Regions from separate parts of the Robertmurraya mangrovi genome, predicted to be linked through region 1. Evidence: riboswitches for the same ligand, from Rfam matches in the RefSeq annotation. Region 1 holds a riboswitch; the other holds the start of a gene.

Region 1 (8,448 bases):
AAGCGGAATTTTCTCTTTTTCTAGGATTTTCCCAACTTTTTCAACATGGTCAATTGCAATATCAAGTGTTTTCTTTACGATTGTCTCAATATCTAAGTCCTCGGTATGTTTAGAAAAGTGGGTTAATAGACAAATGATGGCTGTATCATTTAAGTATGTACTCCATAGATTAGCGATTTCCGCTGAAGTTAGTTTTGGATGATGATGTAGCTCCATATCATTCAAATCCTCTCATTAATTTTCCTTGTTATATTATTTGTAAAGCTTTGTTAAATATTCAAATCATTGCATGTACTCTTGGAGTCTGTTTATTAGAAAAAAAGAGGCTTGGATTTAACCAGCCTCTTACTTACCCAAAATTATAAACAGAAGAACCTCCTGACATTATCTCTAACAATGGTCACTATTTGTTGTTCTGACATATTAAGCAATTCAGAGATTTGTCTGATAGAAGATTGAATCATCACGGGATGTGTCATTTTACCATGAAATGGTCCCTCGAAAGGCCAAGGCCCGTCTGTTTCGACCATTAGCTGGTCTATTGGATACATTTCTACTAGTTCCTGTATTTCTTTTTCATAACATACATCTGGAGTTACAGAAATAAAGTAGCCGTTATCAGCCATACGGCGAATGGTGCTTGAATCTCCTTTAAACCAATGAAAATGAGCTTTGCTAACAGAATGCTTTTCTAAAAGGTCACATACAATAGACGCATCTTTATATACAGCATGTAGAATAATGGGTTTATCCAGCTCTTTTGCTAGAAGAACAAACCTTTCTAACAATTCTACATATCCTTCTAGTTTTAGTTCAGGGTGTTCTTTTCTTAAGTAGTAAGGTAGGCCGACTTCTCCAATTGCTATCATGCGATGCTGATTCTGTCTAATCCATTGAAACAACTCCTCCGTTGAGGCTTCGTCGGGGAGAGACTGCTCCGGATGGTATCCAAATGCTACTTTTATCTTATTAGTTTTGCTTGCTATAAGCAGATTTTTTTTACAAGAATGTAGATGAAAGGATACAGTAATAAGTGCTTCTATAGAATCCAACGAACTTAAAAGCTGTTCAAGCTGTTCTTCCTGATATAAATCTAAATGGATATGAGAATCAATCATTTTTACCATTCGAGTCACTTCCTAATCCCTTAAGTACAAGATGGATGTCTCTTTTCCACTTGAAAAAATCTTCCTCTAGTAATAGGCTTTCTTCTCTAGGTCTTGTGAATGGAACAATCACTTCCTTGACCACGCTTGCAGGTTTATCAGAGAGTATGAGAATACGGTCCGACAAATATAGGGCCTCTTCAATGTTGTGAGTAACAAAGAGAACTGTTTTTCGGTAATCATCCAAAATGGATAGAAGCCAGTTTTGCATTTCATGGCGAGTAAGTTCGTCTAAAGCTGAAAAAGGCTCATCTAAACAGATGATTGAACCAGGGCTAAGTAAGGCTCTAATAAAAGCAGCTCTTTGCTTCATTCCACCAGATAACTCATCTGGATAGGCAGAGAGATAATCTCCTAATCCGGCTTTATTTAACATGTGGATGGCTTTCTCTTTGTCTGTTTTTCCATGTAGTTCTTGTCCAAGTAATACATTTTGTAGAATCGTTCTCCAAGGAAACAGAGAAGGAGTTTGTGGCATATAGCTAATAAATCCTCGTTTCCCATTGATTGTTTCTCCATTTAATAGGATGGAACCGGAGTCTGGGGCTAGGATCCCGCCAACTAGGTTGAAAAATGTACTTTTACCACTACCAGACGGCCCTAAAATAGAGACAAATTCTCCTTCTTTTATTGCTAAGTTTAAATTTTCAATGACTACTTGATGATCGAATTTTTTACTTAAGTTATGGACCGTTAATACATTCATTTTTTCGTATCTACTCCTTTCACTCGGTAGCGGACTAGATATCTTTCTATTGAAACAATAAGGAAAAAGAATAATAAACTAAGAATCATAATAGCAAAAATGGCTACAAAAACTCGGTCCGTCCGAAAAGAGGAGGAAGCAAGCGTCATATAGACACCAATTCCTAATTTTGCACCAAGCCATTCAGAAATAACGGCTCCCATTACACTATATGTAGCAGATATTTTTAAACCTGAAAAAATGGAAGGTAAAGAATAAGGCCATTCTAGTTTCCAAAAAAGTTGGCTTTTTGTAGCACCTGCCATGTTCATGTAGTGTTTTAACTCTGGAGCTGTTTGCCTAAAACCATCTAGTGCAGCTACAGTGATGGGGAAGAAACAAACCAAAGTGATCACAATGATTTTAGGTAGCAGTCCAAATCCAAACCAAATAACGAGAAGTGGTGCCAACACAATAATGGGTACATTTTGAGTTAGAATAAGTAAAGGATAGATTGATTCCCTAACAGTCGGCAGTAGGTGCAATAGGATAGCTGTCGCTAGTCCAATCACTGATCCAATAATAAACCCCAATAGAGCTAATTGTATGGTTGAAACTAGATGGGGCATGAACGGTTCCCAGCCTGAATATCCTTCCATCATGATATTGGATGGTGGGGGAAGTAACCATTTAGGAATATCGGCGAATTTTACAGTAATCTCCCAGATAATGAACAAAAGGAGGAGAACCATTAATGGTCTCCATCCCTTCTTAAAAAATTCCTTCATTACTTATACTTCTCCGTCAATTGATCCATTGTAATACCTTCAGGTTGATAGAGTACCTTAACTTGAGAGATTACGTTGCTACTTCCAAGTTCAATCATTTTTTCATTCATTTTCGAGATAATATTAAATAATTCCTGAAGATCTCCTTCCATGGTCGTCTCTAAAGGATGTACTTCATACTTTACGCCGGATGCTTCTATCACTGAAATTGCAGCATCTACATATGGAATGACACTTTCACCATTTTTTGTTTTGGGTATGATTTGAATACTCACTAATGCATTTGCCATGACTAGCCCTCCTTATTCAGGTAAAAATTCATTTGTAAAGGCTTTTTCCGCATCTAGCTCGCCTTCAAGTAGTTTGTTTTCTAACATCCAATTGGCGTAGTTTTCCCAGACCTCAAGCTTCTGTTCACCCCATCTAGGTGCATCATCTTGATATTTAGATGCTAACCATTCTTGGCTTTTTTTCACTAAGTCTGCATCTAAATCAGGTGCTGCGGCTAATAAGATATCTGCTGCTTCAGCAGGTTGGTCCATTGTATATTGGTAGCCTTTAGCTGCAGCCTTCATAAAAGCTTTTACTGTCTCTGGATTGTCTGAAATCATTTTTTCATTCGTAGCGAGTACCGGTGTATAGTAATCCAATTTCTCGGAGTAGTCGGTTAAATAAACCATATTGATTTCCTCTCCACGAAGCTCTGCTTCTACTCCCGTCCAACCGTAATAAATCCAAGCAAAATCAATGTCTCTTTTTACGGCAGTAAAGAAATCAGTGTCTCCCATATTAACGAAATCTACTTTTTCAACATTCCCATCCTCTTGTTGCATGAGAGATGCAATTACTGACTTTTCAACGGGAGATCCCCATCCACCATAGGATTTACCTTCAAAATCTTTCGGCGATTTAATATTTTTATCTACAGGTGAAGCAAAACCAGATGTATTATGTTGAATGATTGCGGCAATGGATACTAAGGGAACGTCTTGCACACGCGCTAATGTAATACTTTCTTGGTAGCTAACACCAAATTCAGCTTTTCCAGAAGCAACTAACTGGTCAGCACCTGCTTCCCCTGGCATAATTATTTCAACGTCTAAACCTTCTTCTTCAAAATATCCTTTTTCTTTTGCAACATATAAACCAGTGTGATTTGTATTTGGAGTCCAATCGAGAACAACAGATACTTTTTCTAATGATTTTTTCTCTTCTTTTTGTCCTTCAGAAGTTTCTCCATTTTGATTCCCTGCACATCCAGTTATCAAAAACAAAGAACATAAAGCAACTAACCATCCTTTTTTCATTTTGTACCGAGCCTCCTATGTATGTGAAAAATTTCTTAGGTAAGGGCTAAAGCAGCCTAGGAAAACAAAAAGCGCCCAAGGAAAAGACCTTTGGGCGCATACCGTAAACAATAGACATGTACTGTTTTTAGAATATGTTCCCTACGCTGGTATAAGCCAGATCAGGTTCAAAGGGTCAGCAACTAAAGGATGCAATCTCAACCGGCAACACCAGTTCCCCTACTATTCTTACCTATTTGAATAAGTTTCAATGTGAAGAAATTGAAATTTATTCTTATATTGTTAATTCCTCACTCATTATAACAGATTATTTTTAATTGACTACTAAAAGTATGTTTTTACTTGTAAAAGAAGTTTATTGTAATAAATCAAAATTTTCAGTACAATTTAAACTGACTAGTCGTTTCTAATAAAGGTTGTGACTGTTTAATAACTATGATTTAATAAAAAAATAATTTGTACAAAGTTACGGAGGAGAACACATGCCCCCTATTGTTTCTGAAGAGTATAAGCGACAGAAGAAAAAAGAAATTTTAAATAGTGCGCTTGCTTGTTTTGCAAAAAAGGGGTTTCAAGCCGCAACTATTGATGATATTGTTGCCCATTCAAGTATTAGCAAGGGTGCTATTTATAACTATTTTAAGAGTAAAGAAGAAATCTATTTAGAATTAATGAATGAACAAACGAATGAAACAAATGAGCTTTTAACAGAAAAAATAAACTCTTTTCAGACAGCAACTGAAAGACTTTTATATTTATTTGACTTATACATATCTATTGATCCCTTCGATCCAGATAGGAAAGAAACGATTGTGGTACATTATGAATTTCGTCTTCACTCCTCTAGAGATGAAAATTTACGGTTACTTTTACAAGAGAGAGGAAACAGGTTTTTTATTGATTTCGTAACAAAGATTGTAGAACAAGGTGTGAAAACAGGAGAATTCAAGAAGGATATCAATCCGATTATGGTTGCAAACCTATTCTGGACGATCATTGATGGTGCTACTGTCCAAGCTGTGCTATATAAGGAATACCCATACCAAAATATATTGGAGTGCATGAAAGGTATGGTTATGGATACCTTATTGGAGACAAAGTCTTAATATGAACGAACCTCTTGTTTCTAGCAAGAGGTTCATTTTAATAGAAAGAAGGTATTTTTAGTGTTATTAAAATGGTTAAAGGAATCTCATCATACGGTTTTATTAACAGGTGCTGGGATGTCTACAGAAAGTGGTTTACCCGATTTCAGATCTTCTCAATCTGGAATGTGGAAGCAAAAGGATCCAAGTAAATTTGCTAGCACGAAAGCTTTAAATGAAAATGTAAATGAGTTTATTGAGTTTTATCGTCATCGAGTGATTGGCTTAAATGAATGTAAGCCGCATATTGGTCATAAAATTCTAGCCCAATGGGAAGAGAAAGCTATAATCCAAAGTATTATTACTCAAAACGTAGATGGATTCCATCAACAAGCTGGTAGCAAAAAAGTGGCTGAATTACATGGAACGTTGCAAAAGGTTCACTGTCAGAACTGTGGAAAGTCGTATTCGAGTGAAGAATATTTAAGGGAACAATTTGCATGCGAATGTGGGGGAGTTTTACGACCATCTGTTGTTTTATTTGGAGAAATGCTTCCTGAAGAGGCCCTCGATTTTGCCGTTACAGAATCAGAAAAAGCAGATTTGTTTATCGTTTTGGGTTCTTCACTAAGTGTCACACCTGCTAATCAATTTCCTTTAGTAGCTAAGCAAATGGGGGCAAAGCTTGTCATCATTAACATGGAGCCAACAGAACTCGATGCGTATGCTGATGAAGTCATTCACAATAGAAAAATTAGGGAATTACTAGTGGAATTAAATAATCAGCTTGGTTTGTGAGAGTGTATAAAGAAAAAACGCTTGAAGTATAACTGGGAATGTTTTTTCAAGCGTTTTTTGTTGTATCACAATGAGGAGAATTTACGGGCTAAAACAACATTCCAGCAATTGCACCACTCAGTAAGGAAGCGAGGGCACCAGCAATGACAGCTCTAATTCCTAAACGGGCAATGTCTGCTCTTCGACTAGGTGCTAAGTTACCTAATCCTCCTAATAAAATGGCCATAGATGAGATGTTGGCAAATCCACATAAAGCAAAGCTTACAATCGCCACGGTTTTTGGAGATAAATTCGGGATTTCTGGAGCGAAAGCTGAGTAAGCCACAAATTCATTTAAAATGAGCTTTTGGCCAATAAAGTTTCCAGCGATGATAGCTTCATCCCAAGGAACACCGATAGCAAATGCGATAGGTGAGAAAAGATAGCCTAAAATCATCTCCAAGGAAATTCCTGAAAAGCCAAACAAGCTGCCCAACCACCCTAGTAGTCCATTGATTAGTGCAACTAAAGCGATAAAAGCTAAAAGCATGGCACCAATATTTAAAGCTAATTGTAGTCCAACACTAGCCCCTCTTGCAGCTGCATCAATTACGTTTGTTGAATCTTTATCCATCTCCATTTCAAACTCTTTTGGTTCCTCTGATTGATCCGTTTCAGGAACAATCATTTTTGCCATAATTAACCCTGCAGGAGCAGCCATAAAACTAGCTGCTAGCAAATATTCCAGGGGCACCCCTAATAGTGAATATCCTACTAATACAGAACCTGCTACTGATGCAAGCCCACCGGTCATAACGGCAAATAACTCAGATTTCGTCATATTATTTATGTATGGTCGAATGACAAGAGGAGCTTCTGTTTGTCCAACAAAGATATTAGCGGCAGCTGACATCGTTTCTGCTTTCCTAGTTCCAAGAAACCATGAAAGTGCTCCACCTATAATTTTTATGACCACTTGCATAATTCGTAAATAATAAAGAACGGATATTAAAGCAGAAAAGAAGATTACAACAGGAAGCACTTGAAAAGCAAAGACAAATCCTACACCAGACCCTTCTGCATACAAACCGCCAAATAGGAAGTTGATCCCTTGATTCGCGTAATTAATTATATCGTTAATGACCATAGTAAAACGATTAAGCCCTTTTTGACCTGGCTCCCATTTTAAAACAAGGAAGGCAAAAGCAAACTGAATAGCAAGCCCACCTAAAATAGTCCTTAGTTTTATGGAGCGTTTATTTTCGCATAGTAAAAAGGCTAATGCGAGGACAGTTATTACTCCTAAAATACCCCAGATAATATTCATAACCTACACCTCAAATACAAAAAATGATTTCCTGTAGGTAGGTTGTCCAAAATTACTATTAATAACTCGCGTATAAAAAATAAGGAGCTATTATAAGGCTGTTTCGCAAATGTGGTTATTAGGTTTACTACTTCTGAGTTTTTTCAATATACTCAAACAAGAATGACTGTCCATTTCGATAAAAGCGCGGATCATATATCCCAAGTTTGTTATCATCATCAACAATGACTACAAATGGAGACCATTGATAAAGGGTCTTAGCTTCTGGTTTTTCTTTAAATAACGTTTCTAAATCAGCCTCTTCACTTGAAGATAGTGAATACTGCTCTGTTTTCTTTTGAAACAAATTATCTTTAAAAATTTTAACAGTATCGTTATCCTTTGTAATAACCGAATAATTCCACGGTATAAAATCCGCTGAAAGGGCGACTTGTTCATAGTCATCCTCATATTGCTGGTACAGAATATAACCTTGCGTAGATTGAATCAAAATATGTAACATAATGAATGCCCAAGCGGCTCTAAAATAAATAGGCGATCGTGTGTTGTTTTTTCTAGATAGAATAAATGCTGCAATTATGATGACCCAAAACACAAAGTCAATGATTGGAATGGTGCCAAAGGTAACTCTGATGTTTGAGAAAGGTTCTAAATAACCGGTTCCCCACGCATTAAATAAATCACTAGTATTATGAATGACAACAGCAATCCATCCTAATAATAGCAAACGTAAATCAGTTACTTTCCAGAATAATTTACTAATAAAATAAAACAGGAACGCCCAAATAGGAGTTGAAAATATAGAGTGGGTGATCCCGCGGTGCCACATTTGATATAGGCCTTCATTGTCCCAAAATCTAGAGATGACATCGATATCAGGTATTTGACTTGCCCCAACTGCGGTCACCAGAAAAGCAGTTTTTGTCCGCTTATCCATGTCTCTTTTATCAACAGCCCCGTACAAGGCTAGACCAAAAAGCGTGTGAGTAATAGAATCCATCCTGACACCTCTTCTTTATGCATGCTATTTTTCCCATTCATTATAAGCGTTTTTAATTCCATTGAAAAAGGATAAGGCTCTTTTTGGGGTGATATAGAATAAAATGAAGGGATGAGGTAAATCAAACGTTGCAAACTCCTCAAAATCAAGATAAGATTGAAGTTATGAGATTTTTTATGCATGATTGTTTTCACATTACAGTTGTGTTAGGTAAATATAACGATCATTAGGTCTTTATTTTATAAAAGCAAGACAGCCTAAGCTGAAAAAGAGAGGAAATATTACATGGCTAAACAATTTAAGGATGATGTAT
Region 2 (8,448 bases), 320 kb from region 1:
AGTTCGATGTTATAGGGCCATATTAAATTATCTTCAACTTTCTCCTCTTCTTGTAAAGCGTCCAGCAACTCATCTTTTAAATATTGAAGGTTTAAGAATTCATTATTTAAGTTCACTATACTAAAGTTCAGTAACTGTCCAACTCCTTCCTTACGTAAACCGTCCATTGTTTGTAGGCAAAGTCTATATAGGTCATCAAATGTTTTACAATCCCTTGCATCAATGTTTTCAGTCGTCCAAATAACATCGCTTGTCTCAATAAATGTTAAATCACTTTGATATTCGTTTAGTGTAACTATATAGCAACCTTTTGGGCCACTCTCTTTTTTATGCCTACCTTGAGTATTACCCGGATAAATAATAGGCGGCTGCTCAGATAAGATTGTTCTCTTATGGATATGACCTAAAGCCCAATAATCAAACCCTTTATCCATTAGGTCTTTAAGTTGAAATGGTGCGTAATTTCCATGGTCCGTTCCACCCTCTAAATTTCCATGAAGAATCCCAATATGAAAGTCTGCATCCATTTCCTTATGATAAGAGTCAATTTTCCGTTCATATACATGGCGCACAGGATAACTGAAGCCATATATACTAGCTGTAACACCATGGGAAGTGCTGAAACCCTTTACTTCTACATTCTCTCCAAAAACAAATACATTTTCCGGCATTTCAATCTTTGTCCAATTCCCACTTAAATGATCATGGTTACCATGAATGACAAAAACACTAATATTATGTTTTTCTAAGCGCTCCATTTCTTTTTTAAAACGGACTTGAGCTCGGATACTTCTGTCCTCACCGTCAAATATATCACCAGCTATAATGATGAAATCCACCTTTTGATCAATGGCAGTATCAATTATTTTTCTTAAAGCATGAAAAGTACTTTCTTGCAGCCTTTTAAATATATCTATTGGCAGATATTTTAAACCTAATAAAGGGCTATCTAAATGGAGGTCTGCTGTATGTATAAATTTTATTTCCTTCATTTTTTTCCTCACAACCGTTTTTTTACCATTCTATCACCTTTAAAAGGCGAATGCACGTTCTTATCCCATCATTACTTCTTAACCTATTTAAATATAGTAAAAACCCCACCAAACGGCAGGGTTAAATGTTAGCTTAATAGTAATAGACATCAATTTTATGACACTTCATACATTTTCGAAAACCTTGCTCCTCTAAGAAAACATGCTTACAGTTCTTCTGAATATGTTGTATTTCCAACTCAAGCATTTGAATATTTTCCTTCAGCCTTTTAATTTCTTCCTTAAGCTCACTAACCGTATGAGGGGAATGATTACTTATAAATGGCTGAGCCATGGTCGACAAACTCCTTTGCCTTTTCTTTCATTCCTTCTGCAATAATTTCCTCTTCACTTTTCTCTCCGCTTTGAGCCATATTTCGAATATCTTGAGAGATACGCATAGAACAAAACTTTGGTCCGCACATAGAGCAGAAGTGAGCCGTTTTAGCTCCTTCAGCTGGTAGGGTTTCATCATGATATTCCCTAGCCCTCTCAGGATCTAAAGATAAATTAAATTGATCGTTCCAGCGGAATTCAAATCGAGCCTTTGATAATGCATTGTCCCTCACTTGTGCACCGGGATGGCCTTTAGCTAAATCAGCTGCATGTGCGGCAATTTTATAAGCGATAACCCCTTCACGAACATCATTTTTATTTGGAAGTCCTAAATGCTCTTTAGGCGTTACATAGCAGAGCATGGCTGTTCCAAACCAGCCAATCATGGCAGCTCCAATAGCTGATGTAATATGATCATATCCCGGTGCAATATCTGTAGTTAAAGGACCGAGCGTGTAAAAAGGAGCTTCTTTACAAATTTCTAATTGTTTTTCCATGTTTTCTTTAATCATATGCATTGGCACATGCCCTGGACCTTCAATCATAACTTGAACATCATGTTTCCAAGCAATCTCCGTCAATTCACCTAATGTTTCTAGCTCTGCAAATTGTGCTTCATCATTTGCATCTGCAATCGATCCTGGTCGTAGTCCATCTCCTAAAGAAACAGCAATGTCATACGCTTTTAAGATTTCACAGATTTCTTCAAAGTGAGTGTATAAGAAGTTTTCTTTATGGTGAGCCAAACACCACTGAGCTAATATAGATCCTCCACGTGACACGATTCCTGTCGTTCTTTTTGCCGTCATTGGAATATATCTTAATAGCACTCCAGCATGAATGGTGAAATAATCAACCCCTTGTTCAGCCTGTTCTATTAACGTGTCGCGATAAACCTCCCAAGTTAAATCTTCTGCAACACCTTTCACTTTTTCTAATGCTTGATAAATAGGTACAGTTCCAACAGGTACAGGAGAGTTACGAATAATCCATTCTCTTGTTGTATGTATGTTTTTCCCTGTTGATAAATCCATGATGGTATCCGCACCCCATCTAGTTGCCCAAGTCATTTTCTCTACTTCCTCTGAAATAGAATAAGACACCGCAGAGTTTCCGATATTCGCATTTATTTTCACATGAAAGTTACGTCCAATAATCATTGGTTCGCTTTCAGGATGATTAATGTTAGCAGGGATAATGGCTCTTCCGCATGCTACTTCTTTACGTACAAACTCTGGGTCAAGCTGTTCTCTTATAGCGATGAACTCCATTTCAGGTGTGATCATGCCTTTTTTCGCATAGTGCATTTGAGTTACATTCGAGCCCTTTTTTGCTCTTAAAGGCCTTTTTACAACATTAGGAAAAACTTCTACAATTCTACCATCCACGTCATTTCGATAGCCATTATCTTCTGGTTTGACTTCTCTACCTTCGTATTCCTCAACATCATTACGCTCTACTATCCAGTTTTGACGAAGCTTCGGTAAGCCTTTATAAATATCAACCTCGTAATTAGGATCTGTATAAGGTCCACTCGTATCATACACTCGAATTGGTGCATTTTCTTCTGTTCCAAAAATTCCTTCCGTTGCTGATTGATAAATCTCCCTCATTGGAACTTGTATATCTGTGCTCCCACCTTCTACATAAACCTTTCTACTGCCTGGAAACTGATTTAATGGTTGTAATTGATTTTTCTCTTTTTGCATGGTTATACCTCCAATTTGTTTGTTTGCTCAAAAAATAAAAAACGGGTTCCCAATAAGGAACCCGAGTGTAAGTAGATGAAGAGTGCGTGAATAATCGCACTGTCAGACTACTTCCCTACGCTGATATGAATCAGATCAGGTTCAAAGGGTCAAAAACTTTACGCGCGTTTTTTCTCAGCCCTGCTATAGGACTCCCCTAGTAGATTTTTCTATTAAATTTATTTCTCTATAAAGATATTAGTTATATGTTCGTTTTTAGAACTTACTAACATTATTTAATTCTCTGTTCAGTCCTACATTTCTTTGGAATACAGTTAAAATTATGAAGCCTATTGCCGCTCCACCTATGGAACTCACTATAAATGCTGGCACAAAGCCGAATAGAGTAGCCTCTTTTCCTAATAAAAGTGTAGCAATTGGATATGAGGCTAAGGCTCCTAATATTCCTGTTCCAATTACTTCACCAAATGCTGCAAATAACGTTTTTCTAGTTTTTAAGAATATTAGACTTGCCAGGAGAGCTCCAATCATACTGCCTGGGAAAGCAAATAGAGAGCCTGTTCCCATCATATTTCTTAATAATGAGACGGTAAAAGCTTGGGCTACTGCATAATAAGGTCCTAATAATACAGCAGATAATACATTAATAAAATGTTGCATAGGAAATACTTTGGCAAAGCCTATCGGAATATAAAACATATGACTGGTTAGTGTTCCGATTGCAACCATCATTGCCGTTAACGTTAACTTTTGTGTTTTCCCCATAAAAATCCCTCCAATTGTGGTTTTCACTGGGGGTGTGCATACTAATTAAATCCTCTATTTTTTGGAGTCAAAAAAAGCAGACTCCAGCAATAGGAATCTGCGTATGTAGACAAAAGTCAATACACTTCCCTCCGCTGGTACGAACCAGATCAGGTTAAAAGGGTCAAAGACTATAGGTCTTAATCTCAGCCGGCCAATATCCGGCACCCCCAGTGACGTAAGAATATGTTATTTTCATTGCAACTATAACACATAAGGTAAAATTTGCAAATATATTTTTCTTTATCTCTAATAAACTAATCCTTCTTCGTAAGTTGTAGAGCTTTTTTAATATCTTTAAAGGAATTTGATTTTCCGTACATTAATACTCCCCCTTTGTATACTCTAGCTCCAAATATCGCTAGCAGTATAATGGTAATGAGTAATATAACAATCCCTAAAAGTGGCTCCCAAACTGGTAGAGTCAACATTCCTACACGCATAAACATAAGCATCGGTGTAAAGAACGGAATATAAGAAGTAATTTGAATAAATGGTGTTTCTGGTTGACCTAGTCCGAACATGGCAATCATAAATCCAGCAACCACTAATAAAGTCATTGGCGTAATCATTTGTTGAACATCTTCAATTCTACTAACTAGTGAACCTAAAAAGGCTGCTAAGGTTGCATATAGGAAATATCCTAATAAGAAAAATATTAAAGCATAGACAATCGTTGCTAACGGTACGTCACCGAATCCAAAGAAGCTAAAGAAGCCACCTTCTAAAGAGTCCATATTATGTTTAACTGAATAGTATCCTACTCCAATTAGTAAGACCATTTGAGTTAAACTTAACAAAGCAATTCCCAATATCTTAGCAAACATCTGCTTTACTGGGGATACGCTTGAGATTAGAATCTCCATTACACGTGATGATTTTTCTGTCGCCACTTCCATTGCAATCATACTTGCATACATGATTACGGCAAAATAAATAAAGAATAGCAATACATAAACTAATCCCCGAGCTTGGTTAAGTTCCTCCTCGGTTTTTGCGTTTTCAGCTAATGCTATACTTTCAAATGGAACAGGCTCATAAAGCTTTCCTAACTGTTCTTGAGTCAGATTAATTTGATTCGCTGCCAATTGCGTTTTGATTTGCTGCAAGCCATTCCGTAGTTCTTGTGATAAGGTTGTATCTGCAACCGTATTTGCTTTAAAAGTAGCTACTGGTAAGTTTTCTTCATTAAATTTTAATAACAGTAAGCCCTCATAATTACCTTCTTCTACATCTTTCTCAGCTGCTTCCTCTGTTTTTTCATAATTAGTAAGCTTTATTTCTTCATTAACGATTTTCAATTGTTCTTGAAGAGGCTGTATAAGTGTTGCCGTTTCATCTATTACAGCTATGTTTGTTCCTTTTTCGTCCTTAGTAAAAGTCTCCATGATAGTATTTAGATTAGTAAGACCGACAATAATGACAAGCGTGACTAAAGTTGTAATAATAAAAGATTTTGTCTTTAATTTGCTAATATAAGTATGAAATAAAATAACCCAAAAATTACTCATATGCTGCACCTACTTTCTCTATAAAGATATCGTTTAAGGATGGTTCTTCTATTTCAAATTTCCGAATAAAGCCTTTTCCTACAATCTCTTTTAATACCTTTTCCGCAACTTCTTCTCCTTCTATTTGTAGGTGAATACCCTCTGTTGTCTTTTTTGATTTCATAACTCCTGGGTAGTCCATTAGAAATTCAAGGGAAAAGTCTGCATGAATAACTAAGTTTTTCTTTCCAAATGAACGTTTAATTTCTTTCAAAGAGCCATGTACAACAGGGCTACCTTTATGCATGATACATAAATGTTCACACATTTCCTCTACGTGTTCCATTCGATGACTGGAAAAAACAATGGTGGTCCCATTATTCTTTAAATCTAAAACAGCCTCTTTAAGCTGTTCAACATTGACAGGATCAAGTCCACTGAATGGCTCGTCTAAAATAAGTAATTTCGGTCTATGGATAACAGCCGCAATGAATTGTATTTTTTGTTGATTTCCTTTCGAAAGCTCTTCTACTTTCTTATTTGCATATTCAGGGACCTTAAAACGACTTAACCAAACATCTAGTTCTTTCAAAGCATCTTGTTTTTGCATTCCTCTTAATCTAGCTAAATAAACAATTTGGTCCTTCACTTTCAGCTTCGGATACAGACCTCTTTCCTCCGGCAGATACCCAATTAAATGACTAGTAGAATAATTAATTGGCTTCCCGTCCCACGTAATAGTCCCACCACTTGGGTTTAGTAAGCCTAGAATCATTCTAAAAGTCGTTGTCTTCCCAGCACCATTTGCCCCTAAAAATCCAAACATTTCTTTTTCTGGAATACTAATAGAAAGATTATCAACAGCTGTAAAATCCCCAAACCTTTTCGTAACATGCTCAATCCTTAACACCATAAAAACTCCTCCTATTCTAATAACTTATACGATTAAAAATACAAAAAGGTTCAATTTTCCAAAAAAGAATGTCTAATTTTAATTATTAATTTATATTTTGTATTGAAAAACATAGATTTATATTATGCTATTTTAAAACAATATATGGTACAAAAGGTTATTAAAAACTAAGCACCGAGTTGATTGGAGGGGAAGGTACTTGACTCCTACGGGAAATAGAGGAAAGGTCAAGACCCCACAGACGAACAGGAGGCTTGACTTCCTCCCGAGGAAGAATTCGCACTTAGAAAAAATCGGCTATTGGATTTTTTCGTTAATTCTTCCCCGTGGAAAGCAAGTACCTGGACCGGAAATCAACGGGTAAAATTATGAGAATGACATTACTTTGTAAATCGTCCTTGTACAAACAATAAAATTATGCAAGAATAATAGTAACTATCTGAATTTTTTAACAAAGGGGTTAATAGAATGAAGAACTACAAATTAACAGTATTTGAGGCAAACGGTGAGAAAATTTTAGATGAAAGTTTTGAAGCTAGTAACGACCAAGATGCAAAAGTAAAAGGCGAACAACTTTTAAAAGAAAAAAACTTTCTAGATCATACACATCGTTGTACTTCACCTAGCGGAAAACTAATACTTTTCCACTCATAATAGGTTCTTTTGACATAAGTTCGTTAACTTATGTCTATTTTTTTCTTCACAAAACAGAACAAATGTTCTATAATGGTAATAAATTCAAATTAAAGAGGCTAACAAAATGAGACCTAAACTTTCAAAAGAAATGAACCCCCAAGACTTCATAAGCTTTTATTGGTTAAAAAGTGAATTACAAAACTTTTGTAAACAAGAAGGCATACCCACATCTGGCTCAAAACTAGAACTGACAAATAGAATTACAACCTATCTTGAGACAGGATTAATCAGCAGTAGTAAGTTAAAAATGAAAAGGACAAAGGACAAAGTGCACTCACAAGAAGAGCTAAGTCTAAATACGGTTATAACCGAACAACATCGCTGCAGTCAAAGTGTAAGACACTTTTTTAAAACCGTCATTGGTGAACATTTTCATTTTTCTACATATATTCAAAACTATTTTAAAGATAACGTTGGAAAAACATATCGAGATGCTGTATCAGCTTGGGACGAAGAAGAGGTTAGAAAGAAAAACCCTGATTATCAAACAAACATATCCCCACAATTTGAGTACAACCAATTCATCCGTGATTATTTTACTGACCCATCAAATGATGGGAAAAGTTTACAGGAAGCGATTTCTGCTTGGAAACATATAAAGAAACTACCTGGGAGTAACAAATACGTTCCACAATAAAGTAATGCACCAAAAGCAAATATACTTTTGGTGCATTCTTACATACCAGTATACTAATATAATATTAACCTATTTATTTACCCGTAAACTGCGGTTTTCTCTTTTCTACAAATGCTTTAATACCTTCTAAATGATCTTCGGTTTGGCGCATTTTATACTGAGCATGTTTTTCAATTTCTAGTATCTTCAGTAAATGTGGTCTATTATTTTCAGCTAGAATTTTCTTCGTTTTAACCATTGCTTGAATAGGTTTATTCAGCCAGTCTTCAATTTTTTGGTTTAGGGCTTCTTTGTAATCAGATGCTACTTCATGAATTAAGCTTAATTGCAAAGCTTCACTAGCAGTCAAGGTCTTACCTTCCCAGATTAATTGTTTCGCTTTATCTTCTCCTAATCGACGTTCTAAGAAGAAGTGAGCTCCCCCATCAGGAATTAACCCAATACCAATGAAATTCATTGCCAATTTACTTTTTTCGTCTGCTAAAATGTAATCTGTTGCTAACGCTAAACTCAAGCCAAGACCTGCAGCAGCACCTGAAACCGCACTAATCGTAAGCATTGGCAAACTATAAATGGTAATAACTAATTCGTTGATACAATCCATAATTGGGAAGAAATCGCTTTCATCTTTCATCGAAAGCATAGATTTAATATCTCCACCAGATGAGAAAGCTCGATCATTACCAGTTAGTACGACAATATCAATATCATCTGAAATACTAATCTCTTTTAATCTAGCGGTTAAACCTCTAATCATCTCTTTGTCCAAAGCATTTAAACTTTCTGGACGATTCATTTGGACAGTTGCTACGCGTCCTTCAATCTTTACATT

Evidence for each region. Region 1 has a riboswitch for thiamine pyrophosphate ahead of SM124_RS01920 (ABC transporter substrate-binding protein). Riboswitches for the same ligand answer to the same signal wherever they lie in the genome.
Region 2: it holds a riboswitch for thiamine pyrophosphate, as region 1 does, so the genes downstream of both, thiC (phosphomethylpyrimidine synthase ThiC) here and SM124_RS01920 (ABC transporter substrate-binding protein) in region 1, are expected to answer to the same signal.

The regions. Positions count from the first base shown of each region.
Region 1 covers NZ_JAXOFX010000001.1:369,431-377,878, forward strand. Annotated here, with positions in the region: gene SM124_RS01895 (DUF3231 family protein) at 1-216, opposite strand, end outside; gene SM124_RS01900 (TatD family hydrolase) at 360-1,127, opposite strand; gene SM124_RS01905 (ABC transporter ATP-binding protein) at 1,111-1,872, opposite strand; gene SM124_RS01910 (ABC transporter permease) at 1,869-2,639, opposite strand; gene SM124_RS01915 (MTH1187 family thiamine-binding protein) at 2,639-2,929, opposite strand; gene SM124_RS01920 (ABC transporter substrate-binding protein) at 2,942-3,946, opposite strand; TPP riboswitch at 4,068-4,177, opposite strand; gene SM124_RS01925 (TetR/AcrR family transcriptional regulator) at 4,429-5,052, shown strand; gene SM124_RS01930 (NAD-dependent protein deacylase) at 5,113-5,829, shown strand; gene SM124_RS01935 (NupC/NupG family nucleoside CNT transporter) at 5,918-7,135, opposite strand; gene SM124_RS01940 (metal-dependent hydrolase) at 7,263-8,135, opposite strand; gene SM124_RS01945 (peptide chain release factor 3) at 8,421-8,448, shown strand, end outside.
Region 2 covers NZ_JAXOFX010000001.1:50,762-59,209, reverse strand. Annotated here, with positions in the region: gene SM124_RS00410 (metallophosphoesterase family protein) at 1-992, opposite strand, end outside; gene SM124_RS00405 (hypothetical protein) at 1,126-1,326, opposite strand; gene thiC (phosphomethylpyrimidine synthase ThiC) at 1,304-3,076, opposite strand; TPP riboswitch at 3,172-3,284, opposite strand; gene thiW (energy coupling factor transporter S component ThiW) at 3,332-3,841, opposite strand; TPP riboswitch at 3,951-4,062, opposite strand; gene SM124_RS00390 (ABC transporter permease) at 4,138-5,391, opposite strand; gene SM124_RS00385 (ABC transporter ATP-binding protein) at 5,384-6,283, opposite strand; gene SM124_RS00380 (YhzD family protein) at 6,752-6,937, shown strand; gene SM124_RS00375 (DUF6434 domain-containing protein) at 7,044-7,616, shown strand; gene SM124_RS00370 (enoyl-CoA hydratase) at 7,690-8,448, opposite strand, start outside.